DNA from 2 places in the Kitasatospora sp. NPDC057738 genome. Region 1 is predicted to be linked to the other one. Evidence: riboswitches for the same ligand, from Rfam matches in the RefSeq annotation. Region 1 holds a riboswitch; the other holds the start of a gene.
The links. A riboswitch is a leader RNA that binds a small molecule or an ion and turns the genes downstream of it on or off. The one in region 1 is predicted to bind glycine.

Region 1 (7,363 bases):
CCTGCTGGCGGCCGCGGCGACGGCCTTCGCCTGCCTGGTCCGCCCGAGCCGGGCCCCGCGGCCGGCCGGAGCCGGAACCCGGACCGATGCCCCGGCCGATGCCCCGGCCGAAGCCCGGGCGGAGACGAAGTCCGAAGCCCGGACCGATGCCCCGGCCGATGCCCGGGCGGAGACGAAGGCCGAAGCCCGGACCGAGACGAAGGCCTGAGGCGTACGAGGCACGCGAAGCGGCCCCCGGCGGAGCAGGACTCCGCCGGGGGCCGTCAGGCTGTCGGGATCAGCGGGTGATCAGCACTCGATGACGTTCACGGCGAGGCCGCCGCGCGAGGTCTCCTTGTACTTGATCTTCATGTCGGCCCCGGTCTCCTTCATCGTCTTGATCGCCTTGTCCAGCGAGACGTGGTGCCGTCCGTCGCCGCGCAGGGCCATCCGGGCCGCGGTGACGGCCTTGACGGACGCCATGCCGTTGCGCTCGATGCACGGGATCTGGACCAGGCCGCCGACCGGGTCGCAGGTGAGGCCGAGGTTGTGCTCGATGCCGATCTCGGCGGCGTTCTCGACCTGCTCGGGGGTGCCGCCGAGGACCTCGGCGAGGCCGCCCGCGGCCATCGAGCAGGCGGAGCCGACCTCGCCCTGGCAGCCGACCTCGGCGCCGGAGATGGAGGCGTTCTCCTTGAAGAGCATGCCGATGGCGCCGGCCGCGAGCAGGAAGCGGACGATGCCGTCGTCGTCGGCGCCCGGGATGAAGTTCAGGTAGTAGTGCAGGACGGCCGGGATGATCCCGGCGGCGCCGTTGGTCGGCGCGGTGACCACCCGGCGCCCGGAGGCGTTCTCCTCGTTGACGGCCATCGCGTAGAGGGTCACCCACTCCATCGCGTTGGCCGGCCCGATGCCCTCGGCGCGCAGCGCACGGGCGCCGGACGCGGCCCGGCGGCGGACCTTCAGCCCGCCCGGCAGGATGCCCTCGCGGGACATGCCGGCCCGCACGCACTCCTGCATCACGGACCAGATCTCCAGCAGACCGGTCCGGATCTCCTCCTCGCTGCGCCAGGCCTTCTCGTTCTCCAGCATCAGGCCGGAGATCGACAGGCCGGTCTCCCGGCTGAGCCGCAGCAGCTCGTCACCGGTGCGGAAGGGGTACTTCAGCGCGGTGTCGTCGGGCTTGACCCGGTCCGCGCCGATCGCGTCCTCGTCCACCACGAAGCCGCCGCCGACCGAGTAGTAGGTCTTCTCCAGCAGGGTCGAGCCGTCCGCCGCGTACGCCCACAGGGTCATGCCGTTGGCGTGGTACGGCAGCGAGCGGCGGCGGTGCAGGACCAGCTGGGTGTCCGGGTCGAAGTCGATGGTGTGCTCGCCGACCAGGTTGATCCGCTTCTCGGCGATGATCCGCTCGACGTCCTTGTCGGCCTGGTCGACGTCGACGGTGCGGGGCGAGGCGTTCTCCAGGCCCAGCAGGACGGCCTTCGGGGTGCCGTGGCCGTGGCCGGTGGCGCCGAGCGAGCCGTACAGCTCGGCGCGCACCCCCGTCACCCCGTCCAGGAGGCCTTCGGAGCGCAGTCGGCGGGCGAACATCCGGGCGGCGCGCATCGGGCCCACGGTGTGGGAGCTCGACGGGCCGATGCCGATGGAGAAGAGGTCGAAGACGCTGATGGCCACGGGGGACGTCCTTGTCTGGTCTCGTGGAAGGACTTGCGGGCAGGGAGGGGCCGACACGGGACGGGGCACCGCGCGCACTGTCCAGTGTGCGCGGTGCCCCGGGGTGCCAGGTACGCCGGAGGGGTGAGGCCGGTCACCCCGCCCGAACGATCACCGGAGTGATCAGAGGTTCGGGTACAGCGGGTACTTGTCGGCCAGGGCGCTGACCCGGGCCTTGAGCGCGGTGGCGACGGTCTCGTCGAAGGCGGGCTTGAGCGCCTCGGCGATGATGTCGGCGACCTCGCGGAAGTCCTCGGCCTGGAAGCCGCGGGTGGCCAGGGCCGGGGTGCCGATGCGCAGGCCCGAGGTGACCATCGGCGGGCGCGGGTCGTTCGGGATCGCGTTGCGGTTGACGGTGATGCCGACCTCGTGCAGGCGGTCCTCGGCCTGCTGGCCGTCGAGCTGGCTGTTGCGCAGGTCGACCAGGACCAGGTGGACGTCGGTGCCACCGGAGAGCACGCTGGCGCCGGCCTCGGCCACGTCGGCCTGGAGCAGGCGCTCGGCGAGGATGCGGGCGCCGTCCAGGGTGCGCTGCTGGCGCTCCTTGAACTCCTCCGAGGCCGCGACCTTGAAGGCGACCGCCTTGCCGGCGATCACGTGCTCCAGCGGGCCGCCCTGCTGGCCGGGGAAGACCGCGGAGTTGATCTTCTTGGCGTACTCGGCCTTGGACAGGATGACGCCGCCGCGCGGGCCGCCCAGGGTCTTGTGGGTGGTGGTGGTGACCACGTCCGCGTACGGCACCGGGTTCGGGTGCAGCCCGGCGGCCACCAGACCGGCGAAGTGCGCCATGTCCACCATGAGCAGCGCGCCGACCTCGTCGGCGATCCGGCGGAACGCGGCGAAGTCGAGCTGGCGCGGGTAGGCCGACCAGCCGGCGATGATCAGCTTCGGCTGGTGCTCCTTGGCGAGGCGCTCGACCTCGGCCATGTCGACCTGGCCGGTCTTCTCGTCCACGTGGTACGCGGCCACGTTGTAGAGCTTGCCGGAGAAGTTGATCTTCATGCCGTGGGTCAGGTGACCGCCGTGGGCCAGGCTCAGGCCCAGGATGGTGTCACCCGGCTGGATCAGCGCGAACATCGCGGCGGCGTTGGCCTGCGCGCCGGAGTGCGGCTGGACGTTGGCGTGCTCGGCGCCGAACAGTGCCTTGATGCGGTCGATCGCGATCTGCTCGACCACGTCGACGTGCTCGCAGCCGCCGTAGTAGCGGCGGCCGGGGTAGCCCTCCGCGTACTTGTTGGTCAGCACCGAGCCCTGGGCCTCCATGACCGCCACCGGGGCGAAGTTCTCGGAGGCGATCATCTCCAGGGTGGTCTGCTGGCGGTGCAGCTCGGCGTCGACCGCGGCGGCGATCTCCGGGTCGAGGGCGTGCAGGGACTGGTTGAGAACCGTCATGGTGTGGTCTTCCCGGGAGGAGGAGGGAAAGGGGCCGGGGCGGGGCGGACCGCCGTGCGCGGCCCGTCCCGTCGGGTGGCTCAGCCCTGGGGGTTGATGAGCGCGTCGTACTCGTCGGCGCTGAGCAGCTCGTCGGTGGCCTCGACGCGCACCTTGAACAGCCAGGCGTTCCCGAACGGGTCCGCGTTCACGGAGGCCGGGTCGTCGATGACGTCCTGGTTGATCTCGGTGACCTCGCCGGTCACCGGGGAGTACAGGTCGCTGACCGACTTGGTGGACTCCAGCTCGCCACAGGTCTCGCCGGCGGTCACGGTCTCGCCGACCTCGGGCAGCTGCACGTAGACGATGTCACCGAGGGCGGTGGCGGCGTGCTCCGTGATGCCGACCGTGGAGACACCGTCCGCGGCCGCGGTCAGCCACTCGTGCTCCTTGGTGTACTGCAGGTGCTGGGGGTTGCTCATGGCGTCATTCTCCAGGATGGGAAGCGGGTACGACGAAGCGGGCCGCCGCGCGGACGGCCGCGACGTGCGCAAACGGAAAAACGGGGGCCTCGGCGAAGGCTCAGCGGGCGCGCTTGTAGAACGGCAGCGCCACGACCTGGACGGGCTCGTGCTTGCCGCGCACGTCCACCGCGACGGTGGTGCCGGGGACGGCGTGGGCGGCGTCGACGTAGGCCATCGCGATCGGCTTGCCCAGGGTCGGGGACGGCGCGCCCGAGGTGATCCGGCCGATCGGCTCGCCCTCGGTGGAGACCACGGTGTACTCGGCGCGCGGCACCCGCTTGCCCTCGGAGACCAGGCCGACCAGCACCTTCGGCGGGTTGGTCTCGGCCGCGGCGGCGGCCTGCTCCAGCGCCTTGCGGCCGATGAAGGCGCCCTCGTTGGTGGTCTTGTCGAAGCGGACGACCCGGCCCAGGCCGGCGTCGAACGGGGTGAGGTCGGTGGACAGCTCGTGCCCGTACAGCGGCATGCCGGCCTCCAGGCGCAGCGTGTCGCGGCAGGACAGGCCGCACGCGATCAGGCCGTGGCCCTCGCCCGCGGCGGTCAGCGCCTGCCAGACCGGCTCGGCGTCGGCCGGCCGGCAGAAGATCTCGAAGCCGTCCTCGCCGGTGTAGCCGGTGCGGGCGAGCAGCACGTCGCGGTCGGCCACCCGGGCCGGGAGGATCGCGTAGTACTTCAGGCCGGGCAGGTCGGCGTCGGTGGTCTTCGCCAGGATGCCGGTGGCCTCCGGGCCCTGGACGGCGATCAGCGCGTAGGTGTCGCGGTCGTCGGTGACGACGGCGTCGAAGCCCTTGGCGCGGGCGATCAGCTCGTCGAGGACCAGCTGGGCGTTGGAGGCGTTGGCGACGACCAGGAAGGCGTCCTCGCGCAGGCGGTAGACGATCAGGTCGTCCAGGATGCCGCCGTCCTCGGCGCAGATCATGGTGTAGCGGGCGCGCAGCACGCCCAGCGCGGAGACGAAGCCGACCAGCGCGTGGTCCAGCATCTCGCCCGCCTGCGGGCCGGTGACGGTGATCTCGCCCATGTGCGAGAGGTCGAACAGGCCGGCCTGGGTGCGGACCGCGAGGTGCTCCTCGCGCTCGCTGCCGTAGCGCAGCGGCATGTCCCAGCCGGCGAAGTCGGTCATGGTCGCGCCGAGGGCGCGGTGCAGCGCGTCGAGCGCGGTCAGGCGGAGGGACGACATGGCCAGGAACTCCTCGGTCGGGGCACTCAGGGGTGCACGCGCCGGACCGGACCCGCTCGGGTTCGACCCTGCGCGCGGGCATGCGGCGGCGTGGGTCTCCCCATCTGTCGTCGAACCTGAGAGCTTCACCGCCCACCGCCCGCAGCTGTTTCCAGCTTGGGGGACAGCATGACGGCTTGCACCGTGGGTGGGCGCACGACAGGGCCGGGCGCCGCTTTCCAGATGTGCCTAACCCGTGCGGTAGGGGTGCCTGAGAGATTCCGGGGAGGACTTGCTCCTTCGGCGCCGGCTGTGCCTGAACGGCACTCCGGGCTCTCCCGCGCGGGTTCGAGCGGCCGGTATGGAGTTGTGGGGGCCCGCGGCGCATGCCGTCGGACGGGCACATCATGGCACGTCCGGGACGGCGAGGGGAGAGGGGACCCGGTCACACCGCGCGGCACCCGGGCGCGGGCCCGGGACGGCACCCGGGACCGGGGCCCGCGCGGCACCCGAACACGAGCCCTAAAGGGGAGGGCCCGGGGGCCCTAGACTGCTGCGCGTCGGCGCAGCAGAGGGCGGCCGAGCGGCAGAGGGCGGGATCGGCGGCGCATGGGGTACCCGGTGGAGCAGCAGCAGGAGTGGGGCGGACCGCAGGAGGCGCCGGCGGGCGGTTCCTGGCCGGCCAACGAGCTGGAGCAGGTGCTGACCGCGGCCCTGGGCGACCCGGGCGCGACGCCGAGGGTGATCGAGGTGCTGGCGCGCAGCCAGGTGTGGGTGCCGCTGCCGGCCGGGGCCGATCCGCAGGGGCAGGCGCTGGACCTGCCAACCGTCGAGCTGGGCGGCGATCCGTACGTGCCGGTGTTCTCCTCGCAGGAGGTGTTCCTCCAGCAGGCGCCGGGGATGGCCTTCGCGGTGGCGCCGGTGTGGGAGTTCGCCCGCGGGCTGCCGCTGGGCGTGGGCATCGCGGTGAACCCGGACGCGGCCGTGGGCATCCCGGTGCCGCCGCAGGGGGTCGCCGAGCTGCGCCGCGGTCCGCGCGGGGACCGCTGGGAGGCCGCTGACGACGCCACAGCGCCGACCGGCGGCCGGGTGGCGCTGCGCGAGCCGGTGCCGGGCGAGGACCCGGAGCACTTCCTGGCCGCCTGCCGGGGCGAACTGTCGGCAATGCCGGGAGTGTTGACCGCCCGCAGGGCGCTGGCCAGCATCGAGGGCGAGCCGACCGTGATGTTCGTGGGCGTCCAGCTGGACCCGGCGGCACCGGCCGACCCCGCGGCGGTGAACGACGCGCTCGGCCGAGCGCTGGGAACCGCGCCGCTGCCCGGCGGCGTCCACCTCGTACTGCTCGACCTCGCCGACGACCCGGTGGTCGAGTGGCTGCTCACCCGGGTACTGCCGTTCTATTCGCGGGGCTGAGCGGGGTTCGTATCAAAGGCACGTCGCCGTGGCGGTGGCCGGTGCAGCGCCATAGGGTGCGTGCAGACGGCCGACGGGCCGGCGGGTTGAGGGAAAGAGGCGCGGCGAGGTGGGCGCATGAGTGCGGGAACGGGAGCGGGCGGTGTGCCGGGGCCCTGGGGCCAGGCACCGGCCGGGCGCCCGGGAGCTGATCCCGGCGCGTTGGAGCGCGCCCTGCGCGACGTCGCGCCGGAGCGCTACGACGCGTACGAGCGGCTGCTGCACGCGCTGGCGGACGGCCAGGTCTGGATGCTGCTGTGGCACGGCACGCCGGGCAGCCCGGACGCCCAGTACGGGAACATGGAGATCAGCGGCCACGGCTACGCGCCGGCCGTCACCTCGTCCGAGCAGCTGACCGCCTCCGGCTGGGCGCGGGCCCACGAGGTCATCTCCGGCCGGGAGATCGCGGCCTCGCTCTACCGCACCCGCTGGGGCCTGTGGCTCAACCCGCACGCGCCCGGCGGCGGCGTCGGCGTGCCGTGGGCGGACCTGCGGCGGGTCGCCGCGGGCCTGGACCGGCTGCCGGCCGGGCCGTTGAAGCTGAGCGAGCCGCAGCTGAACGCCCAGTCGTTCTTCGCGCTGCTGGAGCGGCAGGCCGCCGAGGTGCGCGCGGTGCGGGCCCTGCGCCGGGCCTGGGTGCAGCCCGCGGTGGGGGAGCCGTACCTGGCCATCGGCCTCGACCTGTACGAGAGTTCGCCGCCGGCGGTGGAGGCGGTGCGGGCGCTGATGCAGCGTGCGATCGCGGTGGCCCCGGAGGGGCTCGCGGTGTCCACGGTGGCGATGTCGGACGAGTACGACCCGGTGGCGCTGTGGATGCGCGCCAACGCGCGGCCGTTCTTCGACCGGGAGGCGGGCCGCCCGCCGACCGGTCCGTACCCGCCGGTGCCCCCGCCGCCGTACCCGGGGCAGTCGATGCCGGGTTACGGGTACGGCACCCAGCCGCCGGCGCAGGGCTGGCAGCAGCAGCCGCCGCAGCGGCCGTGGCCCGGCTACCCCGGGCGCTGATTCCCAAAACTCATTCCCCGAAGCCGACTTGATTGTCCATCAAGTCGGCTTCGATGCTTTCCGGACGAATTTCCGGATGTGTGCTCCGGTCATCTTGACATGGCAGTTACAGCCATGTGAAGAGGTATATGCCGAAGACCGGGGAGGTGCATGCACG
Region 2 (7,363 bases), on a different contig from region 1:
GCGCCTTGAGCTCCGCCGTCCGGGTGTCACAGGCCTGTTGGAAGAGCACCGGACGGGTCTCCCGCCACAGCTCCCGACCGAACAGGAACGGCGAGTTGGCGCCGAGCGCGAGCTGCGGCCCGCAGATCGCCTGGGCCGCGTTCCACACCGAGGAGAACCGCTCCGGGGTCACCTGGAGGTGCAGCTGGAGCGAGGTGGCGGCGGCCTCGGCCACCATGGTGATCGACTCCAGCTGGAGGCGCTCGACCCCCTCGATGTCCAGGGCGATGTCCTCGCCGCGGGCGGCCAGGATCTGGTCGCTGAGCAGGCTGTACCGCTGGTTGTGGCTCATCGCGTCGAGCCCGGTGTGGGCGTGCTCCAGGGTCGGCAGGATGCCCACCATGACGATCCGGGCGCCCGCCTCGGCCGCCCGCCGGTCGGCGTAGCGCAGCCCGGTGTCGATCTCCTCGCGCAGCTCCTCGAAGACGTGCCCGCAGAGCCGGTGCGGCGTGATGTTGACCTCGATGTTGAAGCGGCCCAGTTCGGTCTGGAAGTCGCTGGAGCCGATCGCGCTCAGCACCTGCGCGTTGTTCATGGCCGGCAGGCCCTGCTCGTCGGCCAGGTTGAGCTCGATCTCCAGGCCCATCACCGCCCGCGGCCGGTCGAAGCGGTCCTCGCGGAGCATCCGTCCGAGCGCTTCGAGACACGCGTGGAGCTTGCGCCGGTACAGCTGTCGGTCCGCCAGTTCCGCGCGAGTCGCCACGACCTTCTCGCCCACGGTCCCCTCCTCCAGAGTCACCCGTCGAGCACCCGGTCGACCGACCGTGCAAGCATCATGCCCACCTCGAAGATCGATACCCGAATGCGCGTACTGGCTTGCATTGCAAGGCATCTGACGGAAAATCAGACGAACTGTAGACTTGCCCGGCGCCACAGCCTGTGATAAACAGATCACCCTGTGCATCTGTTCGAATTGGTACAGCGCTCCGGCCGGTCCGCCTCGCCCCGAAGGCCCTCGTCGACGGCGGCGACCGCGCCGGCACCGCGATCCTGCACAACCGGACACGACCGGGCCCCCGTCACCGAAGACGCGTCGCCCGCCACGCCGGTATGCCGCACTCGCACGCCGATCTCGCTTGGAGAGGCGGACCCCGCCATGACTCTGCAAACCCCCCAGCCCCCGCCGAGCGCACTGCGCGCCGTCCTGGGCGCGCTCGACTCGGAGACCGCACTGCGCCAGCCCGCCGCCGCAGCACTGCGTCATCCGACCGGCCCGCTGCTCCCCGCCCACCCCCTCGCGGTGCACGTCCTGACCGGCGGGCGCCCGGAGCTCCCGGCCGCCCGCCGCACCGGCTGGCGCTTCCTGATCAAGGACGGCGCCGAGGTGGCCGCCGCCGCCGAGGTGGTGCAGAGCGCCGAGGGCCACACCTTCTCCCACTTCACCGCGGGCCCCTACCTCGACTCGACGGTCCGGGCGCTGCGCGAGGCCTGGCAGCTCGCCCAGACCTCCCGGACCCGCCAACAGCCCCGGCTGCTGACGTTCCCCGGCCAGTACGCCACGGCGCTGTGGCTGCACGGCCCCGACGGCGACCCGGCCGCCGACCTGCTGATCCCGCTGGCCCCGGCCCCGCTCGGCGTCACTGCGCACCGCGCCTGCCCGGCCGCCGAACTGCTGCCGCTGCTCGCCCGCGCCCCGCTCGCCAGGCCGCTGCTGCTCGGCTCCTCCTGACCCACCGACGCCCCCTCGGGCCGCCGGGCCCAACCGCCCGGCGGCCCGGGGCCATAACCTGGCGCCCGCAAGGAGTCCCGCGGTTCCCCGGCCCTGCCGCCCGCTCGGCATGACCCACCGTCAGATCATCGGCATCGGCGGCGCGCCCACCCTCCTCCCCCCCCCCCCCCCCACCCTCCCCCCGAGGCCGTACCCGCGCGCCCGCACGGCGCCCCGCGGTCCCCCGGCCCTGCCGGCGCACCCGCCCCCGCGGCTCCTCACCCGAACGGCGACCACCCGTCCGGGCCATCCGGCATGGCCTCATCGGGCCATGCCCCGACTGACCCACTGGTGCGCCTTTTCCCGTCGGCCCCACCTGAACGGGTGATCTCTACCCGGGAGTTGTGGCGCATGTCACGAAATCCCTGCGCGCGGGTCCCGGGATGCCGACACTGGGAACCAGCGTGGAAGGACCCCCTGTCCTACCCACTTGAACGCCGGTCCACACTTGGCCGGCGTGCGGACAGGATCCGACCACCGCGGCGGTTCCGGACGGCACGGCCTCCGGCGACCGCACCACGGGGAGGATCGCAGAGCGAAGCGAGGGTACGCGTATGTGCCAGCACCGTCCTGAGTGCCCATCGGCCGAGTCCGAGGACCGCGAGGCGGCCGCGTCGGTGGCCCGCCATCCGGAGCAGGGCTGGAGCCTGCTCTGCAACGGCGTCGTCCTGTTCGAGGACACCGGAGAGCTGCTGCCCGACGGCCGGGTGATCGCCCCGCGCCGCCCCGTCGCCCACGCGGCCTGACCACCCGTCCGGCCGTACGGCGGGGGCAGCCGCCGACTCGACAGCACCACGGGCAGGGCCCCGGCGGAAACTCCGCCGGGGCCCTGTCGTGCGGGTCGGACCTCCGAGGGCCCGGTCCGGTCAGACGCCGTACTCGTCCAGCGGCGGGCAGGAGCAGACCAGGTTGCGGTCGCCGTACGCGCCGTCGATCCGGCTCACCGGCGGCCAGTACTTGTCCGCCGGGTTCACGCCCGCCGGGAAGACCGCCTCCTGCCGCGAGTAGCCGTGCGCCCAGTCGCCGGCCAGCGTGGCGGCGGTGTGCGGGGCGTTGCGCAGCGGGTTGTCGTCGGCCGCCCACTCGCCCGAGCCGACCTTGTCGATCTCGGCCCGGATGGTGATCATCGCGTCGCAGAACCGGTCGATCTCGTACAGGTCCTCGGACTCGGTCGGCTCGATCATCAGCGTGCCGGCCACCGGGAAGGACATCGTCGGCGCGTGGAAGCCGTAGTCGATCAGGCGCTTGGCGATGTCGTCCACCGTCACGCCCGTCTCCTTGGTCAGCGGGCGCAGGTCGATGATGCACTCGTGCGCGACCAGCCCGCCCGGGCCGGTGTAGAGCACCGGGAAGTGCGGCGCCAGGCGCTTGGCGATGTAGTTGGCGTTCAGCACCGCGACCTGGGTCGCGCGCTTGAGGCCCTCGCCGCCCATCAGCCGGACGTACGCCCAGGAGATCGGCAGGATGGCCGCCGAGCCCCACGGCGCGGCCGAGATCGGGCCCACACCGGTGGCCGGGCCGGCCTCCGCCTGCAGCGGGTGGTTCGGCAGGTACGGCGCCAGGTGGGCGCGCACCGCGACCGGGCCGACGCCCGGGCCGCCGCCGCCGTGCGGGATGCAGAAGGTCTTGTGCAGGTTCAGGTGGGAGACGTCCGCGCCGAACTTGCCCGGCTTGGCGAGGCCGACCAGGGCGTTCAGGTTGGCGCCGTCCACGTACACCTGGCCGCCGGCCTCGTGCACCAGGGCGCAGATGTCGGTGATCTGGGTCTCGTACACGCCGTGGGTCGACGGGTAGGTGACCATCAGCACCGACAGGTTGTCGCGGTGCTGCTCGATCTTGGCCTTCAGGTCCTCGACGTCCACGTCGCCGTCGACCAGGGTCTTCACCACGACCACCCGCATGCCGGCCATCACGGCGGAGGCCGCGTTGGTGCCGTGCGCGGAGGACGGGATCAGGCAGACGTCGCGCTGGGTGTCACCGTTGGCGTGGTGGTAGGCGCGGACGGCCAGCAGGCCGGCCAGCTCGCCCTGCGAGCCGGCGTTCGGCTGGATCGAGACGGCGTCGTAGCCGGTCACCTCGACCAGCTGCTGCTCCAGCTGGCGGATCAGGGTGAGGTAGCCCTGGGCCTGGTCGATCGGCGCGAAGGGGTGCAGCTGGCCGAACTCCGGCCAGGTCACCGCCTCCATCTCGGTGGTCGCGTTGAGCTTCATGGTGCAGGAGCCCAGCGGGATCATGCCGCGGTCCAGCGCGTAGTCCCGGTCCGACAGGCGGCGCAGGTAGCGCAGCATGGCGGTCTCCGAGCGGTGGCTGTGGAAGACCGGGTGGGTCAGGTACTCGTCCTCGCGCAGCAGCGCGGCGGGCAGCGCGTCGGCGGTCTCGGGGACCTCGACCGGCTCGACGCCGAACGCGGCCCAGACGCCGGCCAGGTGCTCGCGGGTGGTGGTCTCGTCGGTGGAGACGGAGATCCGGTCCGCGCCGTCCTGGAACAGGTTGATGCCGTTGGCGCGGGCGGCGGCGGCGATCTCGGCGGCGCGGCCCGGGACGACGGCGGTGACGGTGTCGAAGAACTCGCCGTGCAGCAGCTCGACGCCGCCGGCCCGCAGGCCCTCGGCGAGCGCGGCGGCGTAGCGGTGGGTGCGGCGGGCGATGTCGGCCAGGCCGTCCGGGCCGTGGTAGACGGCGTACATCGAGGCCATCACGGCGAGCAGCACCTGGGCGGTGCAGATGTTGCTGGTGGCCTTCTCGCGGCGGATGTGCTGCTCGCGGGTCTGCAGCGCCAGGCGGTAGGCGCGGTTGCCGTCGACGTCGACGGAGACGCCGACCAGGCGGCCGGGCAGCGAGCGGGCGTACTCGGCGCGCACCGACAGGTAGCCGGCGTGCGGGCCGCCGAAGCCCATCGGCACGCCGAAGCGCTGCGAGGTGCCGCAGGCGATGTCGGCGCCCAGCGAGCCCGGGGACTTGAGCAGGGTCAGCGCGAGCAGGTCGGCGGCGACGGCGACGATCGCGCCCAGGCCGTGCGCCTGCTCGATCACCGGGGTGAGGTCGCGGACCACGCCGGTGGCACCCGGGTACTGGAGCAGCACGCCGAAGACGCCGCGCTCGGCGATCTCGGCCGGGATGCCCTCGGACAGGTCGGCGACGACGACCTCGACGCCGGTCGGCACGGCGCGGGTGTTGATCACCGCGACGGTCTGCGGCAGGGTCTCGGCGTCGACCAGGAAGACGCCGCCCTTGACCTTGGTAACGCGGCGGGCCAGCGCCATCGCCTCGGCGGCCGCGGTGCCCTCGTCCAGCAGGGAGGAGCCGGAGGTCGGCAGGCCGGTCAGGTCGGAGACCAGGGTCTGGAAGTTCAGCAGCGCCTCCAGGCGCCCCTGCGAGATCTCCGGCTGGTACGGGGTGTAGGCGGTGTACCAGGCCGGGTTCTCCATGACGTTGCGCAGGATCACCGGCGGGGTGAAGGTGCCGTAGTAGCCCAGGCCGATCATCGGCTGGAGCACCTGGTTGCGGCCGGCCAGCTCGCGCAGTTCGGCGAGGACCTGGGCCTCGGACCGGCCCGCGGGCAGGTCCAGGGCGGTGATGGAGCGGATCGCCTCGGGCACCGCGGTCCCGGCGAGCTCGTCCAGCGAGCCGTAGCCGACGGACGCCAGCATCTTCTCCTGCGCGGCGGCGTCGGGGCCGATGTGGCGGTTCTCGAAGGGGCTGGCCAGCTCAAGCTCGGTGAGGGTCGAGGCGCCGGTGGGGCGTCCCGCGTTCGGCTGGGCGTTCATGGTGGTCGAGGCCTCCTGGTCACGGACCGGCGGGGGTACGCACGCCGGCCGGCTCCACCGCTGCGGGCAGCGGACGAGCCTGGGCGCGCGGACCCAACAGGCCTCCCCCTCTGTCATCGGGACCTGAGAGCTTCACCCGCACGGAGCGCTGTGGGCGCTCCGCCGGCTTGCACCGTCGGTGAGGGTGGTGATCGCCGGCTTCCGTGCCGACGCTCCTGCCCTGCTTTCCAGAGTGACCTACCCCACACGGTACGGATGCCTGAGAGATTCCGGGGAGGAGTTGCTCCTTCGGCGCTCCGACCAGCGGTTTTCGTGATCGGAGACTCTCCCGAGCGGGCTCTGCGGTCGCCGCCCAGGGTACCAGCGGGAGGCCCCCCGATCACGGGTGTGTCTGGTCACTGGAGGTCTACGCGCGTCCCCCGGACGGTCCAGTGCCAACCCCGTACGGCGCACCCGGGGTCGCGCTCGTCCGATTCATGGCTTTTGGTGTGAAGTGGCGGACGGAATCGGGTGCTCCGGCCGCCTTCCTGCGGGAGTTCCGCAGGTTCAGCGCGCGGGAGGAAAGAAGTGCAGACGGACATCGACCCCCGGGACCTCATCGGCCACAAAGCCGTCGACCGCAACGGAGACAAGATCGGCACGGTCGACGAGGTCTACCTGGACGACGCCACCGGCCGGCCCGAGTGGGCCGCGGTCCGGACCGGCATCTTCGGCCGGGACGCCTTCGTCCCCCTGACCACGAGCGAGTTCGCCGGCGACGAGCTCCGGGTGCCGTACGACAAGTCGCTGGTGAAGGAGTCGCCGGACTTCGGCGTCGGCCAGCACCTGTCCCCCGCCCAGGAGCTCCAGCTCTACCGCTACTACGGGCTCGACACCCCGATGGACAGCCGCCCGAACGGCGAGAACGGGAGCCGGCCCAGGCAGCCCGACCTCGACTTCGGCACCACGGCGGCGGCGGCCGCCACGACGACCGCGGCGGCCCCGGCCAAGTCGCTCACCTTCCACACCCCCGAGCGGCCACCCGAGCGGTCGTCCGAGCACTCCCCCGAGTCCGCACCGACCAGGCCCCCCGTTGCCGCCGCGCCCGTTGCCGCCGACACCACCAGGACCGCCCCGGAGGCCGAGCTGCGGAGCCTCAGCACCCCCGCGGCCCCCACCGCCTCCCCGCCGGCCGAGCCCGGCTTCGCCGCACCCGCCGCCAGCACCGCCTCCGCCGCCCCCGTCGTGGAGCCGAAGCCGCAGCCGCAGCCCGCCGCCACGCCCGTCCCCACGCTCGCCCCGGCGGCCGCCACCGCCGCGGCCGCGAACGTCACCGCCGCCGCGAACGCCGACGCCTCCTCGTCCGCCCCCAGCAGCCCGGTCGAGATCACCTGCCGCGAGGAGCGGCTGGAGATCACCACCGAGTGGCACACCCTCGGTACCGCGAAGCTGCGCAAGTACGTGACGACCGAACAGGTGGAGCGCCGCATCCCGGTGGTCCGCGAGCGCGTCCGGGTCGAGCGGACGCCGATCAGCGACGCCGAGCGCGCCACGCTCACCGAGAAGGAGATCTCCGAGGCCGTCGAGGAGGTGACCCTCCGCGAGGAACGCGCGGTGGTGCGCAAGTACCTCGCCCCCGTCGAGCGGGTCCGCCTGATCGTCGAGCGGTACACGACCGAGGAGGTGGTCCGGGAGGAACTCCGCCGCGAGAACGTCGAGGTCCACGACGCCACCGCCACCCGGCCCACCGCCTCGGCCACCCCCGCCCATTCCGCCGCCCCGCCCTCCGGCGCGTCCCCCGACGCGGCCCGTGACATGGCCCACGAGGCGCCCCGCCCGGCCGGCCTGCGGCCGCTCGTCTGACCGCGGG

Region 2: it holds a riboswitch for glycine, as region 1 does, so the genes downstream of both, gcvP (aminomethyl-transferring glycine dehydrogenase) here and gcvT (glycine cleavage system aminomethyltransferase GcvT) in region 1, are expected to answer to the same signal.

What each region holds. Positions count from the first base shown of each region.
Region 1 is NZ_JBHVJT010000007.1:131,180-138,542, forward strand. Features, by position in the region: gene ACFVGO_RS06070 (DHA2 family efflux MFS transporter permease subunit) at 1-208, shown strand, start outside; gene ACFVGO_RS06075 (L-serine ammonia-lyase) at 289-1,656, opposite strand; gene glyA (serine hydroxymethyltransferase) at 1,819-3,087, opposite strand; gene gcvH (glycine cleavage system protein GcvH) at 3,168-3,548, opposite strand; gene gcvT (glycine cleavage system aminomethyltransferase GcvT) at 3,649-4,770, opposite strand; glycine riboswitch at 4,999-5,100, opposite strand; gene ACFVGO_RS06095 (enhanced serine sensitivity protein SseB C-terminal domain-containing protein) at 5,359-6,162, shown strand; gene ACFVGO_RS06100 (enhanced serine sensitivity protein SseB C-terminal domain-containing protein) at 6,280-7,206, shown strand.
Region 2 is NZ_JBHVJT010000001.1:253,796-261,158, forward strand. Features, by position in the region: gene ACFVGO_RS01080 (glutamate--cysteine ligase) at 1-757, opposite strand, end outside; gene ACFVGO_RS01085 (hypothetical protein) at 1,136-1,708, shown strand; gene ACFVGO_RS01090 (DUF5999 family protein) at 2,302-2,493, shown strand; gene gcvP (aminomethyl-transferring glycine dehydrogenase) at 2,614-5,514, opposite strand; glycine riboswitch at 5,752-5,855, opposite strand; partial or broken gene ACFVGO_RS01100 (PRC-barrel domain-containing protein) at 6,082-6,465, shown strand; partial or broken gene ACFVGO_RS01105 (YsnF/AvaK domain-containing protein) at 6,892-7,356, shown strand.